DNA from 2 places in the Nocardioides sp. J9 genome. Region 1 is predicted to be linked to the other one. Evidence: riboswitches for the same ligand, from Rfam matches in the RefSeq annotation. Region 1 holds a riboswitch; the other holds the start of a gene.
The links. Region 1 has a riboswitch for cobalamin ahead of L615_RS12820 (VWA domain-containing protein). Riboswitches for the same ligand answer to the same signal wherever they lie in the genome.
Positions count from the first base shown of each region.

Region 1 (10,499 bases):
GCGCTGCGCCCAGCACGGCGAGACCCGCAAGCCGTGAACCGGGAAGGTTGAGCAGGTCGTCGAGCCGGGCCGAGGCCCAGCCGAAGTTCTGGTGACGGGCGTTGCGGTACCCCACCATCGCGTCCAGGGTGTTCGACGCCCGGTGGGCCAGCAGGCCCGGTACCCCTGCCACGGCGCCCCAGACCAGCGGGGCCGTGACGGCGTCCGAGGTGTTCTCGGCGACCGACTCGACCACCGCCCGGGTGATCTGCTGCGGCGAGAGCGAGCTGGTGTCACGTCCCACCAGGTAGGTCAGCCGGTGGCGTGCGCCGTCGAGGTCGTCCTCGTCCAGGAACCGGTGCACCGCCAGGGCCTCCCGCTCGAGGCTGCGTCCGCCCAGGACGGTCCAGGTGGCCGCGGCCGTGACCGCGGCGTGCAGCACGGGCCGGCCCCGTGTGGCCCGCTCGACTCCGACCCCGAGCGCCGCGCACCCACCCACGAGGAGCGAGGTGTACAGCACCCCGCGCGCTCGAGAGTCGGCGTGCAGGCTCCGCTCGAGACGGGCTGCGACCGTGCCGAACGCCGCCACGGGGTGGCCCCGACGCGGGTCGCCCAGGAGGCGGTCTGCGGCGAAGCCGAGCAACAGGCCCGACGACCTGGACAGGCCTCGCGACCCGTTCATGCGCCGATGGCGGACGGCTGGCCCACCGGGACGTCGTCGAGCGCCCGGAGCAGCTCGGCCATCGTGTCCGGCGGTCGGACGGCGATTCTGGCCCACGCGCCGTCCAGCCCGGGAAAGGTGTCGGCGCGGCGTACGGCGACGCCGTGGGCGCGCAGCGCCTCGCGCGTTCCGCAGCCCAGGCGCGCGAGCACGAAGGACGTGCGTGAGTCCACGACCTCGTACCCCCGATGCTTCAGGGCTGCGACGAGCCCGGTGCGCCACTGCTCGACCCGCTCTGCCCGACGCGCCGCCTCGGCCGCGGCCTCCCCGGCGGTGCAGGCGATGGCCGCGGCGATGGCTGGCGTGGAGACCGACCAAGGCACCTGCCTGGCAGCGAGCCCCGCGATGGCGCGCTCGTTCCCGAGCACGTAGCCGGCCCGGATGCCTGGGATCGACCAGTGCTTGGTCAGGCTCCGCACGACCAGGAGGCCCCGCCGGCGGTCCGTCGAGAGTGACTGGCCCTGGTCGGTCACGGCGTCCATGAACGCCTCGTCCACGACGACGACGCGCTTGGGCCGGCGCAGCTTGAGGATCTCCTCGGCCGGGTGCAGGACCCCCGTGGGGTTGGTCGGGTTGCCCACGAACACCAGGTCGGCGGTCTCGGGGACGGCCGAGGCGTCGAGACGGAAGGCGTCCTCGGGGCGGCAGCTGACGACGGTCACCTGGTGACCTGCGCGCTCGAGCGCGGCGTGGGGCTCGGTGAACTGGGGGTGCACCACGACGGGGTGCCGCCACTGCTTCCACCGGGCGATCAGCTCGAACGCCTCGGCCGCGCCGGCAGTCACGAGAACCTCGTCGGCGCGTCGGTGATGCAGGTCCGCGATGGCCTCGCGGGCCGGGGTCACGTCCGGGTACTTGGTCGAGTGCTCGAGGCCGTCCCGCAACGCCGCCTCGAGCCACGAGGGCCGAGGCTCGGGATGGACGTTCACCGCAAAGTCGAGCAGTCCACGTCCGGTCTCGACATCCCCGTGGTGGAGCAGCGGATCAACGACGGCGTCGTCCGACCTCGGGCGAGGCACGGCCGCGGCCTGGGGGGCGGGAGCCACGACCGGCGTTGCCCTGGACGCCGCGTGCGCCAGCCGCTCGGCCATCACCGGGTGCCCGGCCCAGTGGGTGTGGAGGTAGGAGGCATGGAGGGTGGGGGTGGCGACGCCGATGAGCTCGCCGTCGACCTCCCAGGCGGGCGCCCACCCCCGGGTGGGGGCGGTCAGGGTGGTGCGGTGGAACTCGTGGCCGTGCACCCGCTCGCCGGCCCGCGTGAGCAGGTTGTCGCCGGCAGCGACTGCCGCCGGGTAACGCAGGGTCAGGCGCTTCGACATGGCGGCACCGGTCCCGATGACACCGGCCATCGTGGACCCGTCCAGGTCGTCCAGGAGGTAGAGCAGTCCGGCGCACTCGGCGACCGTCGGGAGAGCGCCCCGCACGGCGTCGCGCACCTGGTCGAGCAGGGCCCGGTTCCGGGCCAGCTGCTGAACGTGCACCTCGGGGAACCCGCCGCCGAGCAGCAAAGCCCTGGTCCCCTCGGGGAGCGAGCGGTCACGCAGGGGGTCGAACGGGACGACGGTGCAGCCGGCTGCCCGCAGCAGCTCCTCCGTCTCGGCGTACGCGAAGGTGAACGCTCGTCCGCCAGCAACGGCCACGACCGGAGACTCGCCCTCCACCCGGCGTACCTCGCGAAACGGGTCCCACACCGCGTCGGTGAGGTCGGGGGCTCGACGCGCGACTTCGAGCACGGCGTCGAGGTCGACGTGGCGTGCCACCTGCTCCCCGAGGCGGGCGACCACCTCGACGGACTCGTGCCGCTCCCCTGCCGGGACCAGCCCGAGGTGGCGTGACGGTGAGGAGATCGAGTCGTCACGAGGGACGACGCCGAGCACGGGCAGGCGCAGGCTTCGCTCGACCTCGGCGACGTTGCGCGGGGAACCGGCCCGGTTGAGGATCACGCCGACGACGTCGACCTCCGCGTCGTAGGCGGCCATGCCCGCGACGACGGCCCCCACGGAGCGCGACATCCGGGCGATGTCCACGACCAGCACGACCGGGGTGCGGGTCAGCTTCGCGACGTGGGCCGTCGAGGCGAAACCGTCGGCGCCGATCCGGCCGTCGTGCAGCCCCATCACCCCTTCGACGATCGCGACGTCGGCGCCTCGGGCGCCGTGCAGCAGCAGCGGGGTGATGCGCTCCTCCCCCACCAGGTGCGGGTCGAGGTTGCGGCCGGGGCGTCCGGTCGCCAAGGCGTGGTAACCGGGGTCGATGTAGTCGGGCCCGACCTTGTGGCCCGACACCTCCAGGCCGCGGGCCCGGAGAGCGGCCATGAGGCCGGTGGAGATGGTGGTCTTGCCCTGGCCCGTCGACGGGGCGGCCACCACAACGCGCGGCAGTGTGGTCGGGCCCGACGATCCCGGCTGGGATGTTGCGAGGTCGCGCACCGTCACCACTCGATTCCCCGTTGGCCCTTCTGGCCCGCGTCCATGGGGTGCTTGATCTTGCCCATCTCGGTGACGAGATCGGCCACCTCGATCAGCTCCGGGGCGGCGCGGCGGCCGGTGATGACGACGTGCTGCTTCCCGGGGCGGTCACGCAGGGTGGTGACGACGTCGTCGAGGTCGACCCAGCCCCAGGCGATCGGGTAGGTGAACTCGTCGAGGACGTACAGGTCGTGCGTCTCGGCGGCGAGACGGCGCTTGATCTCCTGCCATCCCTCGGCTGCGGTCCGTGCGTGGTCCTCGGCGTCGCCCTGCTTCTTCGTCCAGGACCAGCCCGCGCCCATCTTGTGCCACTCGACCGGTCCGCCCTCGCCACTCTCCTCGTGCAGGCGACCGAGGCGCTCGAGGACGGTCTGCTCCCCGATGCGCCACTTGGCGGACTTCACGAACTGGAAGACGCCTATGTTCCAGCCCTGGTTCCACGCCCTGATGGAGAGCCCGAAGGCGGCGGTGGACTTCCCCTTGCCATCCCCGGTGTGGACCATCAGGAGCGGGCGGTTGCGGCGCTGGCGCGTGGAGAGACCGTCATCAGGGACGGTGAGCGGCTGGCCCTGGGGCATCAGATGACCTCTTCCAGAACGTGGGTGTCGGTGGCGGCCGCGAACGAGGCGACCTCTCCGATGACGGTGATGGCAGGCGGTTCGACATGGGCTGCCCGGACGGCGATGTCGGCGACGGACCCGCTCACCACTTGCTGGTCCGGGTGGCCCCCACGTGCGATGACCGCCGCAGGCGTGGCTGGGTCGAGCCCGTTCTCCATCAGTGCCTCGGTGATCGCCGGCAGGGTGGCCACGCCCATGAGGACGATCAGCGTGGTGCCGGAGCGAGCGAGGGCCCCGTAGTCGAGAGTGGAGGAGGGGTGCCCGGGCGGGACGTGTCCGGAGATGACGCTGAAGCCCTGGACGAGTCCGCGGTGGGTGACGGGGATGCCGCCGAGCGCGGGGACGGCCACCGACGAGGTGACGCCGGGGATGACACGCACCGGGACGTCCGCCTCGGTGCAGGCGAGGACCTCCTCCATCCCGCGGCCGAAGACGAACCCGTCGCCACCCTTGAGACGGACGACGCGGCGACCGCGTCGAGCGTGCTCCACGAGGAGGTCGTTGATGCGTTCCTGCGGGGTGAAGGCCCCGCGCGGCAGCTTCGCGACGTCCACGACGAGCGCGTCGGGTCGGGCCCAGGCCAGCGCCTCCTCCGGCGCGAGATGGTCGACCAGCAGGACGTCTGCCTGCTCGACGGCGGACCGTCCGGCGACCGTCATCAAGCCGGCGTCGCCGGGGCCACCGCCGACCAGCGCGACGGTGCCGGGGAGCAGGGGCGCCAGCGAGCCCATCAGGCCACCCGCCCGTTCACGACGTCGACGAGGCCGGTCGCGCTGACCCGGGCCATGGGGACGTGCTCGGCCTGCAGGTGGCCGGAGAGAATGCGCGCGAGCCCGAGCCGCAGCGGCCCCTCTTCGCAGTCGACGACGACGCTGGGGACCCGCATCGCCGCGACGTGGGCCGCCGCCAGCCGGGAGCGGTCGACGGCGTCGGCCCCGGAGGTGGCGCGGCCGTCCGTCACGACCACGAGCAGCGGCCGCAGTCGGTCGTCCCGGAGCCGCTCCCGCCGGACGACGTCCGCCGCGGTCAGCAAACCCTCCGCCAGAGGGGTGCGCCCCCCGGCCGGGAGCTCGTCGAGCAGGGCTGCGGCCACCTCGACCGACCCGGTGGGTGGCAGGGTCACGTCCGCGTCAGTGCCGCGGAAGCTGATCATCGCCACCTTGTCCCGGCGTCGGTACGCATCGGTGAGCAGCGACAGGATCGCGGTCTTCACCTGGACCATGCGACGCCGGGCAGCCATCGAGCCGGACGCGTCCACGCAGAACAACAGGAGGTTGGCCTCCCTCCCCTCGCGTACGGCGGTGCGCAGGTCGACCGCCGCGAGCGCGAAGCGCCCACCCGGCCCACGCGTCGATCCGGTGGCGTAGCGTTCCGCCGCGGCTCGCAGGGTCTCCACCAGGTGGAGCGTCCCGGTCCCACCAGCTCGGGTGGCGCCGACCCGGCGGCCGCTGGCGCCAAGGGCGCGGCTACGGCGCCCCGGCGTACCTCGGCCGACCCCGTCGACGGTGAACAGACGCGGTCGGTACGCGGACTCGGCCGCCACAGTGCTGGAGCTGCCCTCCCCCGGGGGGTGCGGCGCCGGCGGCGCGGATGGCGCCTGGACGTCCGCCTCGGCACCGGCCGGTTCGGGCACGTCGTCCCTGCCGTCGGTCGGGACCTCGTCGGGGCTGCCGGCGTCGGCCCCGGAGCCGTCGGACGGCGACGCGGGGTCCTCGGACGGGTCCTGGCTGTCCTCGGGACCGTCGGTGGGGTCCGTGGGCCCGTCCGGTTCCGGCGGCGGCTCGGGGAGCTCGTCGTCGCCGAGGACCTCGTCGAGCAGCTTCTCGTCCAGGCCGGGGGCGTCGAAGGGGTTGCGGCGACGGCGGTGCGGAAGTGCGAGCAGGGCCGCGGCGCGAATGTCTGCTCGAGTGACGAACCGACGGCCGGCCCAGGCGGCGTGCGCCACGGCCGTTCGGGCGGTGACGATGTCGGCACGCAGGCCGTCCACCTCGAAGGCGGCGCAGACCTCGGCGACCTTGAGCATCGCCGCCTCCCCCAGGGTGACCTCCTCGACGCGCTCGCGAGCCAGCGCGATCCGTCGGGTGAGCTCGGCCTGGCTGGCCGCGTACCGCGCGACGAAGCCCGCGGGGTCGCGGTCGAAGGCGAGGCGGCGCCGCACCACCTCGACGCGCAGGGCGGGATCGCGTGGGGCGGCCACCTCGACGGTGAGGCCGAAGCGGTCGAGCAGCTGGGGGCGAAGCTCACCCTCCTCCGGGTTCATCGTGCCGATCAGCACGAACCGGGCGCTGTGGCCGATCGAGACGCCGTCCCGCTCGACCGTCACCTGGCCGGTGGCGGCGGCGTCGAGCAGCAGGTCGACGAGGTGGTCGTGGAGCAGGTTGACCTCGTCGACGTACAGGACGCCGCGGTGGGCGCGAGCCAGGAGCCCGGGCTCGAACTCGACGGCGCCGGCAGTGAGCGCCTTCTCGAGGTTGAGCGAGCCGAGCACCCGGTCCTCCGTGGCCCCGACCGGCAGCTCCACCAGACGGACCGGACGGCTCACGACCGCACCGGAGCTGGCGAGGAGGTCGGGCGAGGTCGCGGCCGGGTCGTGCGGGTCGGCGGAGAACCGGTCGCCGTCGCGGACCTCGATCCAGGGCAGCACCTCGGCCAGCCCCCGGACCGTCGTCGACTTGGCGGTGCCCTTCTCGCCGCGGACGAGCACGCCGCCGATCTCCGGACTGATCGAGCTCAGCACGAGGGCGAGGCCCATGTCGTCGAGACCGGAGGCGGTCGTGGGGTCGTACTCGCAGCCGACGACGGCAGAAAATGGGTACTTCAGTGGCACGTTGAGGCTCCCGCTCGTAGGCCATGGATTGGCTCACGCGAGGCCGGTCTTCGGACTTGCCGAGTCACTCCTGACGGAGTGCTCGACTCACCGCAGCGGGCCTGTGCCGGACTCTCACCGGCTTCCCAGATTCTCCCCGTTGCTCGTCCCCACCGTTTCCGATGGCTGGGGCGCGGGGGCACCTCACGTGTTGCGCTGACGATAGCCTCCCGACTCGTGGATGACGTGACGGCCCCTCCCCGTGGACACCTCGTGACCGTGGTGGGAGTGGGGGCCGACGGGTCGCTCCAGCCGGCTGCGGAGACGCTCCTTCAGGAGGCGGACGTGGTCCTCGGTGGCCGACGCCACCTCGACCTCGTGGCCCCGGTGCCGGGGCAGGAACGACGCCCGTGGCCCTCGCCGCTCGCGCCTTCCCTGCCGGCTCTGCTCGACGAGCTGCGCGGACGTCGGGTGGTGGCCCTGGCGTCCGGTGACCCGATGGTCTCGGGCATCGGCACGACACTCGTACGCGCCCTCGGCGCCGAGGCCGTCCTGGTCATCCCCGCGGTCTCGTCCGTGGCCTTGGCGCGAGCACGTATGCGCTGGTCAGCCGAGGAGTCAGTCGTCGTGACGCTGGTCGGACGACACGAGGCGCGGGTGCTGCGCGAGGTCGCTCCGGGGCGGCGGATCCTGGTCCTGACGTCCGGGTCGCACTCAGCTTCGATCGTGGGCCGGCTGCTGACCGAGACGGGCCATCCTGACGCTGTCATCACCCTGCTCGGGAACCTCGGGACCGACACCGAGTCGCGGTCCACGAAGACCGCCCAGGAGTGGACTGCGACGGCCGCCGACACCSKCCCSCCGCTGCATGTCCTGGCGATCGAGATCCCCGCGGGCGACTCGGCGTGGCGCTCGTCGTGGGTGGCCGGCTTGCCCGACGAAGCCTTCGAGAACGACGGGCAGCTCACCAAGCGCGACCTTCGGGCCTCGGCCCTGGCCCGTCTCTCCCCCGCGCCCGGTCAGCACCTGTGGGACGTCGGCGCAGGTGCCGGCTCGATCGGCATCGAGTGGATGCGCGCCCACCCCACCTGCCGCACGACCGCGGTGGAGGCAGATCCCGTGCGCGCCGCCCGAGTGGCACGCAACGCGACGCGTCTCGGCGTGCCCGACCTCCGTGTGGTGGAGGGTCGCGCCCCTGACGCGCTCGCAGGTCTCGAGCCTCCGCACGCGATCTTCATCGGCGGCGGAGCCACGCACCCCGGCGTCCTCGACGCGTGCCTGGCTGCGCTGCGTCCGGGCGGACGCCTCGTCGTGCACGGTGTGACGCTCGAGACGGAGTCACTCCTCGCCGAGGCCTACCGGACGCACGGCGGCGAGCTCACCCGCCTCGCGGTCGAGACGACGCACCCCGTCGGCACGTTCACCGGCTGGACGCCCCTGCGGACCGTGACGCAGTGGAGCCTGCGCCTCTGAACCCGTAGGGAGGCGTCACGCAACGACCATGTTCTACGAGGGTCGCTTCGTCAGCCTGTCCCGCTCGCGGCTGTACAGGTACGACTCCCCTCCTGCGCGGGCAGGCGCCTCAGCCAGCGCGTGTCCGATGAGGATGACAGCCGCCTGACGCAGCCCGGCCGCCTCCACCTGATCGGCAATGGTGTCGACGGTTCCGCGCAGCACCAGCTCCTCCGGCTGGCTGGCCCGGTACACGATCACTACCGGGCAGTCTCCCCCGACGACCGGTTCGAGCTCGGCCATCAGCGCCCGGGTCCGGGTGATCGCCAGGTGCAGCACCAGGGTTGCACCGGTGGCGGCGAACTGGGCCAGCGACTCCCCATCTCCCATTGGGGTGGACCTTGCCTGCGTCCGGGTCAGCACCACCGACTGCGCCACCAGCGGCACCGTCAGCTCGCTGCCCACCCGGGCGGCCGCCGCCGCGTACGCGGGGACGCCGGGCGTGACCCGCCAGGTGACCCCGGCAGCGTCCAGCCGGCTCGTCTGCTCGTGCAGGGCGGAGTACAGCGACGGGTCGCCGGAGGTGAGGCGCACGACCTGGCGGCCAGCGTTGAAGCCGTCGACGAGGTGCGCGGTGATCTGGTCGAGGTCCAGGTCCTGGGTGTCGACCAACGTTGTTTGCGGGCCGCAGTGGACAAGCACCCTGGGGTCCAGGTAGGCCCCCGGGTAGAGCACGACGTCCGCCTCCGCGAGCAGCCGCGTCGCCCGTACGGTCAACAGATCGGCAGCTCCGGGGCCGGCTCCGACGAAGTGGACGGTCATCGCACGAACCTCGGCGTCCAGACGCCCGCCGAGGAGACGCGAGTCGATGAGGCGCCCACGATCAGCAGGCACTTCATGTCGATGGTGGTGGGATCGAGCTCGCGCAGGGTCGTCACCGTGAGTGCCTCCTCGGCACGTCCGACGTCGCGCCCCACCACGACGACCGTCTCCGGGCTCTTGTGCTCCAGCAGCACCTGTTTGGCCGTGGCGACCTGCTCGGTACGGCTGCGCGACGCCGGGTTGTAGATCGCAAGGACGAGGTCCGCCTCGGCGACGGCCCGGAGCCGCTTCTCGACGACTTCCCACGGCTTGAGGCGGTCCGAGAGGCTCATCACCGCGAAGTCGGCGCCCACAGGGGCGCCAGCCCGGGCGGCCACGGCCTGCACTGCGCTCACGCCCGGGAGCACCCGGACGGGGACCTTGGCGTACGCGGGGTCCTCGGCCGCCTCGAAGACGGCAGCGGCCATGCCGAAGACACCGGCGTCACCACCGGACACCACCGCCACCTTCTCGCCGCGCCTCGCCAGATCCAGGGCGAACGCGGCCCGGTCCACCTCTACCGTGTTGCCCGAGGCGTGGCGGGTGAGCCCCTCACGCTGAGGCACCCGGTTCACGTACGGCGCGTACCCCACGACGTGATCGACCTCGGCGAGCGCCGCGCTCACCTCCGGCGTCAGCCAACTGTCCGGCCCCGGGCCCAGACCCACCACCAGCAACTCCGCCGACTCAAGCGTCTCGACCGGCGACTCGACGGGGGCCGGTTCGTTCGTCTCACGGGAACGGCGCCCGTTGAGGCTGTCGCCCGTCACCACGATCAGCGAGAAGTACGGCACCGACGCCTCGTCGACCTCGCACACCGGGATCCACCGCTCCTCAGGCATCGAGGTGCGCTCCACGTACAGCGCGTGGTCGAGGCGACCCGCCGCGGCGAGCGCCCTGCGTACGGCGGGGAAGGTGCGGCCCAGCTTCATGATGATCGCGCCGTCGGTGTCGGCCAGCCGCCGCGCGAGCTCGGGCTCGGGCAGGGTGCCGGGCAACACGGTGAGGACGTCGGTCTGACGGACCAGTGGACTCCCGGTCGCGGCTGTGGCCGCCAGGAAGGCCGGGACGCCGGGCACGATCTCGGTCGGGAACCGGTCGGCGAGGCGGTCGTGCATGTACATGTACGACCCGTAGAAGAGCGGGTCGCCCTCCGAGAGCAGCACCACGTCACGTCCAGCCGCAAGGTGGTCAGCCAGACGCTGCGCCGACTCCTCGTAGAACTCGGCCAGCACCCCCGCGTACCCACCCGGGTGGTCGGTGGTGCCCGTGGTGACCGGATAGGTCAGCTCCTCCTCGACCACGCCGGCGGGGAAGAGCTCGGCTGCGATGCGTCGCGCGTTCGACAGCTTGCCGCGCGCAGCGTGGTAGGCGATGACGTCGGCGTTCTCGATCAGACGCGCGGCCTTGCGGGTGATCAGCTCCGGGTCGCCCGGGCCGACACCGACCCCCGAGAATCGGCCGGTGACGACGGTGGGGGTGCTCATTCCTGCTCCTGGGCCAGTGCGTTGAGGGCCGACGACGTCATCGCGGAACCACCGCGACGGCCACGCACCGTGACGAACGGGATGTCGATGCCGTGCTCGGAACGC
Region 1 is NZ_VLJQ01000077.1:93,632-104,130, reverse strand. It holds gene L615_RS12840 (cobalamin biosynthesis protein) at 1-661, opposite strand, end outside; gene L615_RS12835 (cobyrinate a,c-diamide synthase) at 658-3,066, opposite strand; gene cobO (cob(I)yrinic acid a,c-diamide adenosyltransferase) at 3,132-3,746, opposite strand; gene cobA (uroporphyrinogen-III C-methyltransferase) at 3,746-4,519, opposite strand; gene L615_RS12820 (VWA domain-containing protein) at 4,519-6,609, opposite strand; cobalamin riboswitch at 6,639-6,816, opposite strand; gene cbiE (precorrin-6y C5,15-methyltransferase (decarboxylating) subunit CbiE) at 6,832-8,067, shown strand; gene L615_RS12810 (cobalt-precorrin-4/precorrin-4 C(11)-methyltransferase) at 8,101-8,868, opposite strand; gene L615_RS12805 (precorrin-2 C(20)-methyltransferase) at 8,865-10,394, opposite strand; gene L615_RS12800 (precorrin-8X methylmutase) at 10,391-10,499, opposite strand, start outside.

Region 2 (3,530 bases), on a different contig from region 1:
GACGAGGCGGTCGATCTGTGCCCAGGTCACCGACTCCACGGCGATCGCGAGCTGGTGGTCCACCCAGGCTGCTGCCCGTTGGGTGAGGGGGTGGGTGAGCTCGGCGATCCGCAGCGCCCGCCAGGGGGCGAGGTTGCCGTCGAGGACCGCGGTGTAGAGCTCGGGGAGTCGCCAGGCGCACTCGAGGATCTTGCCGACGTAGAGCCGACCACCGTCGGGTGTGCGGCCCAGCACGGCGATGAGCTCCATCAGCGCGAACTCCGACACCAGGGGTGTGCCGGGGCCGGCGATGGGGATGCCGGTGTCGAGGAAGCCGTCCCGGACCGTGGCTGCTTCGTCGGGCTGGTCGACGGTGTTGGCGTGGGCCCATGCCACGATGTGCTTCCACTCGCGGATCTCGAGGTGGGCTCGGGCCTCGGCATCGTCGGCGATCCACGACAGCAGCGATGCTGTCGAGACCTTCGACGAAGGGCTGGTTCCGAGCTCCATGACGGGATTCTTCCGGAGACCACCGACACTTTGATTCGCCGGAAACCCGCCTGTGGACTGGGGATTCTCCAAGGATCTACGATCCACAGCCCGCCTTCAAGGCCGGTGGTTTCGAGGCTCCTCGCTGGCGCTCGTCGCACCTCAACCACCGGGAGACCGGCGCCCAGAAAGACCAGCCCACGACCGCCTACGCGACCGCGAGCCGAAAGGCGGACCCGACCACCTCCCCAGCCCTCCTCGTCGCTGCCTTTCGGAGCTGTACCGGCTACGCGACCGAAGCCCGCCGACACCGACCGCTCCGCCTACGCGACCGCAGGCCGACAGGCGGCCCCGACCACCCGCCCAGCCTCCTCGTCGTTGCCTTTCGGAGCTGTAGCGGCCGCGCGACCGCTAGCCCACCGGGACCGACCCGCGCTCCTCCTGCGCAACCACTGGCCGACCACCGCAGCGAGCGCTACGCCGCACCCGGCGACCCCCTCCCAACGTGCGCCAGGCCACGGCCGCTGTCCACCAAGGCCTCGCCAAGGAGGCGGGAGGGCGAGGTCGCGGTACGCTTCGCGCAAGAACTCAATCACGTCCCTGGCGGGGGAAGCCGGTCCAAGTCCGGCGCTGACCCGCAACCGTAGGCCGCCCTCGGGTGGCAAGCCGGAGTACCTGCCACGGATGTCCTGACACCAACGCTGTCGTGGAAAGCAGCGGGATGTCACCACGTTGGTGCTCCCGCTCGTGCAGCGGGAAGGAACGAACATGCACCCCATCGCTCGCCGGGCGGCCTCCGCCACCGGAGCGCTCGCGCTCGTCGCCGGGCTCGGCCTCGCGGCCTGCTCGCAGGAGAACGACGGCAAGGCCGCGGACGAGGCGCCCGCGGGCGCGACGAACGGGTCCACGGAGCCGGGCGAGCCGACCGAGGCGGCGCTGGCCGGCGCGGCGTGGCTCGAGGGCGAGCTGCAGGGCGGCCTGCTGCACAACCGCGAGTTCGGGACCGACGACCACAGCACGACGGTCGACCTGGCCTACGCGCTGCGGGCGGTCGACCCGGAGAGCCCGGCGCTGACGACGATCACCGAGGCGCTGGCCGAGGGTGCGGAGGCCTACACCAGCCCGGGCAAGGACGTGTGGTCCGGCTCGACCGGCAAGCTCCTGTCGTTCGCCGTCGACCAGGGTGCCGACCCGCGCGACTTCGGCGGCCTCGACCTGGTCGCGCAGCTCGAGGAGCGTACGGCGGACGAAGGTCCCGCGACCGGCCGGATCAGCGACAAGAGCGAGTTCGGCGACTACGCCAACGGCTTCGGCCAGGCGTGGGCCGTGCGCGGCCTGACGCTCGCCGGGTCGGACGAGGCGGACGCCGCCCGCGGCTTCCTGCTCCAGCAGCAGTGCGACGGCGGCTTCTTCCGGCTCTACTTCCCCGAGGCAGACGCCGAGGAGCAGGCGTGCGCCGACGCGAAGCCGGAGCCCGCGGACACCACCGCACTGACCTACGTGCTGCTCCACGACCTCGCCGAGGACGACGAGGAGCTGGCCGCGGCGCTGGCCGAGGGCATCGACTACATCCTCAGCCAGCAGGCCGAGGACGGCTCGTTCTCCGGTGGCGACGGCCAGCTGGTCCCGAACGCCAACAGCACCGGGATGGCCGGGTGGGCCCTCCTCCTCGCCGGTGAGGACGAGGCGGCGGCGAAGGCCGCGGCCTGGGTCCGCGCGCACCAGCTCGGCGAGTGCGAGGGCAAGGTCGGCGCCGACGCCGGCGCGATCGCCTTCGACGACCTCACCCTGGCTGCGGCGGGCAAGCGCGGCCTGACCGCGAAGACCGAGTACCAGTGGCGCCTGGCCACCGCGCAGTCGGTGCCCGCCCTGCTCGCGCTCGACGAGGACGCCCCGGAGGCGCCGTGCCCGGCCGCCTCCTGAGCCTGCTCCTCGCAGCGCTCGCGCTCCCGTCCCTCGCCGCGGCACCCGCCGGTGCCGCGGCGGGGGGCGCGTGCGCGCCCACCGAGGTCACGGTCGTCGTCGACTTCGCCGAGCTCGGTGGTGGCAGCCGGACCGTGTGTGTCGAGGGCGGCGGCCCGGCGAGCCAGCTCTTCCACGACGCCGGCTTCCCGACCGAGGACTCCCCGGCACCGGGCATGAACGGCTTCGTGTGCCGGGTCGCGGGGAAGCCGGCGAACGGCCCGTGCACCAGGGGCGACGCGTACTGGAGCCTGTGGTGGTCGCCGCCGGGTGACGAGCCGGAGTGGTCCTACGCCAGCCTCGGCGTCACGTCGCTCGACCTCGACCCGGGCTCCTTCCTCGCCTTCGTCTGGCACGAGGGCGACGGCGACGTCACCCCGCCCGGGGAGACCGCCCCGGCGGAGAGCGCACCCACCGCAGCAGAGGTCGAGGCTGCGGCGGACAACGGCCGGGACGACGACGACGACGGCTTCCCGTGGCTGCTCCTCGCCGGTGGCGTGGTGGTCCTCGGCGCCGCCGCGGTCGTGCCGATCAGGCGGGCGCGGTCGTGAGGATCGCCCGCGACCTGCACCCCGTCGCCTGGTGGGCCTGGGCCCTCGGGCTCGCGGTCGGGACGTCGTTCACGACCAACCCGTTCCTGCTCGGCCTGCTGCTGGCCGGGATCACGCTGACGGTGCTGTCCTGCCGCTCCGACCAGCCGTGGGCCCGCTCCTTCCGGCTCTACGTGTGGCTGGGCGTCGTCGTGGTCGCCGTGCGCGTCCTGTTCCGCATCCTGCTCGGCGGCAACACCCCGGGCCACGTGCTGTTCAGCCTGCCGACGATCGCACTGCCCGACTGGGTGGCCGGCATCGACCTGCTCGGCCCGTTCACCCGCGAGGAGCTGCTCGCGTCGACCTACGAGGGCCTGCGCCTGGCCACCCTGCTCATCGCGGTCGGGGCCGCCAACGCACTGGCGAACCCGAAGCGGTTGATGAAGTCGCTGCCGCCGGCGCTCTACGAGATCGGCACGGCGATGACCGTGGCGATCAACATCCTGCCCCAGCTCGCGGACAGCGCTGCCCGCGTGCGTGCTGCCCAGCAGCTGCGCGGCGGCCCCGAGG
Region 2 is NZ_VLJQ01000073.1:15-3,544, forward strand. It holds partial or broken gene L615_RS11515 (hypothetical protein) at 1-489, opposite strand, end outside; cobalamin riboswitch at 1,019-1,166, shown strand; gene L615_RS11520 (hypothetical protein) at 1,237-2,391, shown strand; gene L615_RS11525 (hypothetical protein) at 2,373-2,981, shown strand; gene L615_RS11530 (energy-coupling factor transporter transmembrane protein EcfT) at 2,978-3,530, shown strand, end outside.
Region 2: another riboswitch for cobalamin. It lies ahead of L615_RS11520 (hypothetical protein); the one in region 1 lies ahead of L615_RS12820 (VWA domain-containing protein).